DNA from 2 places in the Streptosporangium sp. NPDC000239 genome. Region 1 is predicted to be linked to the other one. Evidence: riboswitches for the same ligand, from Rfam matches in the RefSeq annotation. Region 1 holds a riboswitch; the other holds the start of a gene.
What was found. Region 1 has a riboswitch for glycine ahead of gcvT (glycine cleavage system aminomethyltransferase GcvT). Riboswitches for the same ligand answer to the same signal wherever they lie in the genome.
Positions count from the first base shown of each region.

Region 2: it holds a riboswitch for glycine, as region 1 does, so the genes downstream of both, gcvP (aminomethyl-transferring glycine dehydrogenase) here and gcvT (glycine cleavage system aminomethyltransferase GcvT) in region 1, are expected to answer to the same signal.

Region 1 is NZ_JBEPEI010000002.1:129,758-133,775, reverse strand. Features, by position in the region: gene ABT340_RS06125 (L-serine ammonia-lyase) at 1-1,149, opposite strand, end outside; gene gcvH (glycine cleavage system protein GcvH) at 1,235-1,624, opposite strand; gene gcvT (glycine cleavage system aminomethyltransferase GcvT) at 1,621-2,709, opposite strand; glycine riboswitch at 2,751-2,835, opposite strand; glycine riboswitch at 2,838-2,936, opposite strand; gene ABT340_RS06110 (hypothetical protein) at 3,076-3,828, shown strand; gene ABT340_RS06105 (TetR/AcrR family transcriptional regulator) at 3,940-4,018, shown strand, end outside.
Region 2 is NZ_JBEPEI010000008.1:132,975-136,992, reverse strand. Features, by position in the region: gene ABT340_RS21475 (double zinc ribbon and FHA domain-containing protein) at 1-7, shown strand, start outside; gene ftsR (transcriptional regulator FtsR) at 34-684, shown strand; gene ABT340_RS21465 (bifunctional nuclease family protein) at 764-1,234, shown strand; gene ABT340_RS21460 (MerR family transcriptional regulator) at 1,379-1,999, shown strand; glycine riboswitch at 2,014-2,105, shown strand; gene gcvP (aminomethyl-transferring glycine dehydrogenase) at 2,265-4,018, shown strand, end outside.

The DNA of each region.
Region 1 (4,018 bases):
CAGCCCCAGGTTGTGCTCGATGCCGATCTCGGCGGCGTTCTCCACCTGCTCGGGGGTGCCGCCGAGCGCCTCGGTCAGCCCGGCCGCCGCCATCGAGCAGGCGGAGCCGACCTCGCCCTGGCAGCCGACCTCGGCGCCGGAGATGGAGGCGTTCTCCTTGAACAGCACGCCGATCGCCCCCGCGGTGAGCAGGAAGCGCACCACCCCGTCGTCGTCGGAGTTCGGGACGAACCGGTCGTAGTAGGTGAGCACGGCCGGGACGATGCCCGCCGCGCCGTTCGTCGGTGCCGTGACGACCCGCCCGCCCGCGGCGTTCTCCTCGTTCACCGCGAGGGCGAACAGCGAGACCCAGTCCATCGCGTGCAGCGGGTCCTTCTCCGCGGCCTCGCTCTGCAGCCTCCGGTGGAGCTGGTGGGCTCTGCGCCTGACCTTCAGGCCGCCGGGCAGCACGCCCTCCTTGGCGATGCCGCGCCCGACGCACTCGCTCATGACGCGCCACAGGTTCAGCAGCCGGTCGCGGATCTCCCGCTCGGACAGGCCGAAGGCCTTCTCGTTCTCCAGCATCAGCCCCGAGACGGAAAGACCCGTCTCCGTGCAGTGGCCGAGCAGTTCGGCCGCCGTGGTGAAGGGGTACGGCAGGACGGTGTCGTCCGGTTTGATGCGGTCGGCGCCGGTGGCGTTCTCGTCGACCACGAAGCCGCCGCCGACCGAGTAGTAGACCTTCTCCCGCAGGACGTCGCCGGTCTCCCCGAAGGCGGTGAACCGCATGCCGTTCGGGTGGTGCGGCAGGGAGATCTTGCGTTCGAAGACGAGATGCTCACCGACCACGAACGGGATCTCGCGGGAGCCGTACAACCGGATCGTTCCCGAGGCGCGCATGGCGGCCAGCCGTTCGTCGACGGTGTCGACGTCGACGAGTTCGGGTTTGTCGCCGGTCAGGCCGAGAAGGACGGCCTTGTCGCTGCCGTGGCCCTTGCCGGTCAGGCCGAGTGAGCCGTAGAGGATGACCTCGACCCGGGTGGTCTTGTCGAGCAGGCCGTCGTGGTCGAGCCCTCTGGCGAACCTGTGGGCGGCGGCCATCGGGCCGCCGGTGTGCGAGCTGGACGGGCCGATACCGATCTTGAAGAGGTCGAAGACGCTGATCGCCATTGATCTGCCCTGCCTTTGCGCTGTCCCGCGGTCGTGATCACGCGCGCCGGTGGACGCGCGTGATCACGACGCAAGATTAGATATTTCAGGATTCGCCCGAAGTGAGTGCCGTGTACTCCTCGGGGGACAGCAGGTCCTCCGGGTCACCCTCAAGCCGGACGCGGAACAGCCAGCCGTCGCCATAGGGGTCACTGTTGACCAGCGAGGGGTCGTCGACGACGGCCTCGTTGACCTCGACGACCTCACCGCCGACCGGCGCGAAGATGTCGCTCACCGACTTGGTCGACTCGACCTCGCCGACCGCCTCACCCGCGGTGAGCGAGGAACCGGCCTCGGGCAACTGGACGAAGACCACGTCACCGAGGGCGTTGGCGGCGTAGGCGGTGATGCCGACGGTCAGGGTCAGGCCGTCGTCTATGCCCGAGATCCACTCGTGCTCCTTGGTGTAGTGCAGCTCCTCGGGAATGTCACTCACTTTTTCCTCCTGTAGAAAGGCAGCTCAACGACCTCGACCGGCTCGTGACTGCCCCGGATGTCCACGGCCAGTCCAGCGGACGTTCCGTTGTCCACGTAGGCCATGGCGATCGGCCTGCCCAGGGTCTGGGAAGGCGCTCCGCTGGTCACCTCTCCGACGACGACGCCGTCGCCGGAGACCACCGGATACCCGTGGCGGGGCACCCTGCGGCCGGTCGCGATCAGTCCCACCAGGCGGCGGGCCGGGGGGACGTCCTTGAGCGGCTCAAGGGCGGCCCTGCCGACGAAGTCGCCTGGTTTGTCAAACCTCACCACACGGCCGAGCCCCGCGTCGAACGGGGTGAGATCAGCGGAGAGCTCGTTGCCGTACAGCGGCATCCCCGCCTCAAGACGGAGGGTGTCACGCGCCGAAAGCCCGGCGGGCAGCAGGCCGTACGGCTCGCCCGCCTTGGTGAGCGCGGCCCACAGCGGCTCGGCGTCGTCGGCGGCGACGAACAGCTCGAAGCCGTCCTCGCCGGTGTAGCCGGTGCGGGCGACGAGGGCGGAGAGCCCGGCGACGGTCGCGGGAAGGCCCGCGTAGTACTTCAGGCCGTCGAGGTCGGCGTCGGTGAGCCCGCCCAGGATCTCGCGGGAGCGCGGCCCCTGTACCGCGACCAGCGCGTACTGCTCGGAGCGGTCCTCGACCGCGGCCTCGAAGGCCCCGGCGCGCTCGGTCAGCTCGGCGGCGACCCGGGGGTAGTTGGAGGCGTTGGCGACGACCATGAACTCCTGGTCGGCCAGGCGGTAGACGATCAGGTCGTCGAGCACGCCGCCCTGGGGATCGACGATCATCGTGTAGCGGGCGCGTCCCGGCTCAAGGGCGGAGATGTGACCGACGAGCGCGTAGTCGAGGGCCTCGCCTGCCTGCGGGCCCGTCACGAAGATCTCTCCCATGTGGGAGAGGTCGAACAGGCCGGCCGCCTGGCGGACCGCGTTGTGCTCGGCGGACTCGCTTCCGTAGCGCAGCGGCATCAGCCAGCCCGCGAAGTCGGTCAGCGTCGCGCCGAGGGCCTCGTGAACACCGCGCAGCGGCGTGGGTCGGGACATGTTCGCACCTCAGACAGGGGTCGGATGAGAAGCATCCTCCCCCTCTGTCATGGATGCCTGAGAGCTTCGCCCGATTTTTGCCGGACTTTCACCTTCGGCGAGGCCGTACGGCCTGCTTTCCAGAGGCACCTACCCACGCGGTCCTTTGCCTTGAGAGGTTTGCGGGGAGGGCTTGCTCCTTCAGGGGTCCTGGCCTGGATGTCAGGACGCTCTCCCGCGCGGGCTCGTCGGTGTCCCGGCCAGCCTAACCGTAGGCGAGGGCCGAGCGAAATCCCCGGGTCGGGACAGAGTGTCCGGTTAGGCGTGATCATGACGGCTCTCGCATAACCTGAAGGTGCAGTGGGGGATTTGTTCCAACATCGAATCGTGGAAACAGGACGGCTACCGCTCTTCTGTTTCTTCGTCGCGCTGATCGTCGCCTTCGTCTTCACCCGCATCAACGTCCGGCTCATCCGCGCCAAGATCGGCTGGTTCGGCAACGTCAGCGTCGGCGACATGCACATCCACCATGTGGTGTTCGGCGTGGTGCTGACGATGCTCGGCGGGGTCTCCGGCCTGCTCGTCTCCGGCGTTTCCCAGGGGTGGTACGCCCTGACCGCGGCCGTCTTCGGGGTGGGCGCCGCCCTCATCCTGGACGAGTTCGCGCTGATCCTGCACCTGCACGACGTCTACTGGGAGGAGGAGGGCCGCACGTCGGTCGACGCGGTGTTCATCGCGATCGCCGTCACCGGTCTGCTCCTGCTCGGCCTGCGCCCGCTGGGCTGGGAGCGGCCGGACGGCACGCCGCAGGGGACGTGGCTGGCGGTCGGCTTCCTCGTGCTCAATCTCATGCTCGCCGTGGTCACCCTGCTGAAGGGGAAGATCTGGACGGGCATGGTCGGTCTGTTCGTCCCGCTGCTGCTGATCGTCGGGGCGCTGCGGCTGGCCCGGCCCGGCTCCCCCTGGGCCCACTGGTTCTTCGCCCCGGGCTCCCGAAGGCCGAGGCCCTGGAAACTGGCCAGGGCGCAGCGCCGTGAGGAGCGCTGGCGTCGCCCGGCCATCAAGGTCAAGATCGCCTTCCAGGAGTTCGTCTCCGGCCGTCACGACCTGCCCTCCTCCCGCCTGCGGCCACGCCGCTGACCTCGGTGAACCGCCGTGCCGTACTGTCGCGCGCCCGGTGAAACTAATCTCATTAGACAGAAGCTAATGGGATTAGTTACAGTCTAGGGGTTCTAGGAGAGAGGGGCGCGTATGGCGCGGGCCGGGTTGACGACGGATCGGGTGACGCTCGCCGGTGCCGAACTGGCCGACGAGGTCGGGTTCGACCGGC
Region 2 (4,018 bases), on a different contig from region 1:
AGGATGATGAGCTCCCAGGCGGCTCGTTCGCACATGAGCATCGGGGAGGTGCTCGCCCTGTTGCAGGGCGAGTTCCCCGACGTCAGCATCTCCAAGATCCGTTTCCTGGAGGGCGAGGGGTTGATCGAGCCGGAGCGCAGTCCCTCCGGCTACCGGAAGTTCAGTTACGCCGACGTCGAGCGGCTGCGTTACATCCTCGGCGAGCAGCGCGACCGTTACCTGCCGCTGCGTGTGATCAAGGACCGGCTCGAGGCCGCGGACCGCGAGGACCGGCCGGTCACCCCTCCGCGGGCCCTTCCCGGCGAGGCGCCGCCGGAGGTTCGTCTCACCCGCAAGGAACTGCTCGCCGCCGCCGAGCTCGACGAGGAGACCCTCACCGAGCTTGAGGACTTCGGCCTGCTCGCCGCGGTCGCCCGCCACTACGACGCCGAGGCGCTGGCCGTGGCCCGCAGCGTGGGGGCACTGGCCGCCTTCGGGCTCAGGGCACGCCACCTGCGGGTCGTCAAGGCCGCGGCCGAGCGGGAGGCCACCCTCGTCGAACAGGCCATCGCGCCGTTGCTTCGCCGCCGAGGCCCGGGGGCCATCGACCGGGCCGACGAGACCGCCAAGGAGATTTCTGGTCTTCTGCTGGAATTGCACGCCTCGCTCCTGCGTTCCGCCGTGCGTGGGGGCTTGGGCCGGTGAGAACCTGACCAGGCACTCGTCCCCTCACGAGTGTTACGTTGAACAAACCGGTCATAATCCAGCGAAGACGGAGCAGCCCGTGTTGCAGATGGAGGTCGTGGGCGTTCGGGTTGAGATGCCCTCAAACCAGCCTATTGTCCTGCTGAAGGAGGCACATGGGGAGCGGTACCTGCCGATCTGGATCGGCATGACCGAGGCGACGGCGATCGCGATGGCCCAGGCCGAAGAGCCGCCACCCCGGCCACTCACCCATGACCTCTTCCGCGACGTGCTCGACGCGCTCGGCGTCCGGCTGAGCACCGTGAACATCGTCGCACTCCGTGATGGGATCTTCTTCGCCGATCTCGTGTTCTCCAACGGGGTCGAGGTGAGCGCCCGTCCTTCGGACTCCATAGCCCTGGCGTTGCGTACGGGAGCCCGTATCTTCGCCAGTGAGGACATCGTCAGGGAGGCGGGGGTGATCATTCCCGACGACCAGGAGGACGAGGTGGAGAAGTTCAGGGAGTTCCTTGACACGATCACGCCCGAGGACTTCGGTCGCGCGGGGTAGGTATTTCGGTGCATTTACGCTTCACGACGCGCCGGGGAGGGTCGTTGACTGATCTTGGCCCCAGTCCTACGGTGCAAGTGAAACCCGCGGCTGTGCGCAAACCCCCAGATCAGGCCGCGGGATGAGAGAAAGCCGGAGGTCCGCGTGGCGGTCAGCAGCGGCGAGGGTAGAAACGCCGACCAGGATGACCCGGAACGGCGCGGGGAGGCACGTCAGCGTGCGGGCGAAGAGGGCCTGCTGTTCGACGGGCAGCCGGTGAAACTGCCCGCCGACATCGGATACCGCGGTCCCACCGCCTGTGCCGCGGCCGACATCACCTATCGGCAGCTGGACTACTGGGCGCGCACCGGTCTGGTCGAGCCCACGGTCAGGGCCGCTCACGGTTCGGGTTCCCAGCGCCTGTACGGCTTCCGCGACATCCTGGTGCTCAAGGTCGTCAAACGGCTGCTCGACACGGGTGTGTCCCTCCAGCAGATCCGCATCGCCGTCCAGCACCTGCGCGACCGCGGCGTCAACGACCTGGCCCAGATCACCCTCATGAGCGACGGGGTGAGCGTGTACGAGTGCACCTCACCCGACGAGGTCATCGACCTGCTCCAGGGAGGGCAGGGTGTCTTCGGCATAGCCCTCGGCCGCGTCTGGCAGGAGGTGGAGGGCTCCCTGGCCGACCTGCCCGGAGAGCGCGCGGAGTCCGGCCAGAGCCCTTTAGGCGATCACCACGCGGATGAGCTGGCCCGTCGTCGCCGGGCTCGCCGCACCGGGTAAGGTTGTCTCGCTGCTGACTCTGCGCGGGAGAGACCCCGGCATGATCGGGGCGCCGAAGGAGCAACCTCCCCGGAATCTCTCAGGCACCCGGTACCGCGTGGGCGAGGCGACTCTGGAAAGCAGGCACGCCCGCCAGGCGCGTCTCACCGACGGGGAAAGCCTTCCACGCACCGGAAGGTGAAACTCTCAGGTCGCGATGACAGAGGGGGAGATCCGGCATACGCCCGCGCCCAGCGCCGGTCTCCAACGTCTCGGGAGGCTTCCCATGACCGACCTGTCACCGCTCAGCGAGCTGACCCCCCCGCCGTTCGCCACCCGTCACATCGGGCCCGCGGACGCCGACCAGACCCGCATGCTCGAGGCGGTCGGATTCGCCTCGACCGCCGACCTGGTCGCGGTGGCCGTCCCCGAGGCCATCAGGGCGAAGGACAGGCTCAACCTCCCGCCCGCCGCGAGCGAGACGGAGGCCATCGCCGAGCTGCGCGCCCTCGCCGGGCGTAACACCGTGCTCACCTCGATGATCGGCCTGGGCTACCACGACACGATCACCCCGGCGGTCATCCGCCGCAACCTCCTGGAGAACCCCGGCTGGTACACCGCCTACACGCCCTACCAGCCCGAGATCTCCCAGGGGCGCCTTGAGGCCCTGCTCAACTTCCAGACGGTCGTCTCCGACCTGACCGGTCTCGACGTGGCGGGCGCCTCCCTGCTGGACGAGGCCACCGCCGCCGCCGAGGCGATGACGCTGGCCCGCAGGGCGGTGCGCGGCTCCTCGAACGTGTTCGTCGTCGACGCCGGCTCGCTGCCGCAGACCAAGGCCGTGCTGCGCACCAGGGCCGAGCCGCTCGGCATCGAGCTGGTCGAGAGCGACTTCACCGAGGCCCTTCCCGACTGTTTCGGCGTGCTCGTGCAGTACCCCGGGGCCGACGGCGAGATCAGGGACTTCCGCGCCGTCGCCGAGGCCGCCCACGCGCGCGGCGCCCAGGTGGTGGCCGCCGCCGACCTGCTGGCCCTGACCCTGCTGGCCGCCCCCGGCGAGCTCGGCGCCGACATCGCGATCGGCTCCTCGCAGCGCTTCGGCGTCCCGCTGGGCTTCGGCGGCCCGCACGCCGCCTACATGGCCGTCCGCGACGGCCTGCAGCGGCAGATGCCCGGCCGCCTGGTCGGCGTCTCCCAGGCCGCCGACGGCCGCCCCGCCTACCGCCTGGCGCTGCAGACCCGTGAGCAGCACATCCGCAGGGAGAAGGCGACCAGCAACATCTGCACCGCGCAGGTGCTGCTCGCGGTCATCGCGGGCATGTACGCCGTCTACCACGGCCCCGAGGGCCTTCGCAGGATCGCCAGGCGCGTCCACCGGCACGCCGTCGTGCTGGCCGCGGGCCTGCGCCACGGAGGCGTCGAGGTCGTCCACGACGCCTTCTTCGACACCGTGCTCGCCCGGGTGCCCGGCCGCGCCGCCCGGATCGTGGCCGCGGCCCGCGACAACGGCGTCAACCTGCGCCTGGTCGACGCCGACCACGTCGGTGTCACCTGCGACGAGCGGACCGAGCAGCTCCACCTGGAGCAGGTCCTGGCCGCCTTCGAGGTCAGCGGCGCCGTACTGACCGACCTGGACGCCGCGGCGCACGACGCGCTGCCCGAGGGGCTGGCGCGCACCGGCGACTACCTGACCCACCCGGTCTTCCACAGCCACAGGTCGGAGACGGCCATGCTGCGCTACCTGCGCAGGCTCCAGGACAAGGACGTCGCGCTCGACCGGTCGATGATCCCCCTCGGCTCGTGCACCATGAAGCTCAACGCGACCACCGAGATGGAGCCGATCACCTGGCCCGAGTTCGCCGGGCTGCACCCCTACGCCCCCGCGGAGCAGGCCGAGGGCTACACGGAGCTGGTGCGGGAGCTTGAGGGCTGGCTGGCCGAGGTCACCGGCTACGACGCGGTCTCCATCCAGCCGAACGCGGGCTCCCAGGGTGAGTTCGCCGGGCTGCTGGCGATCCGCGCCTACCACCACGCCCGCGG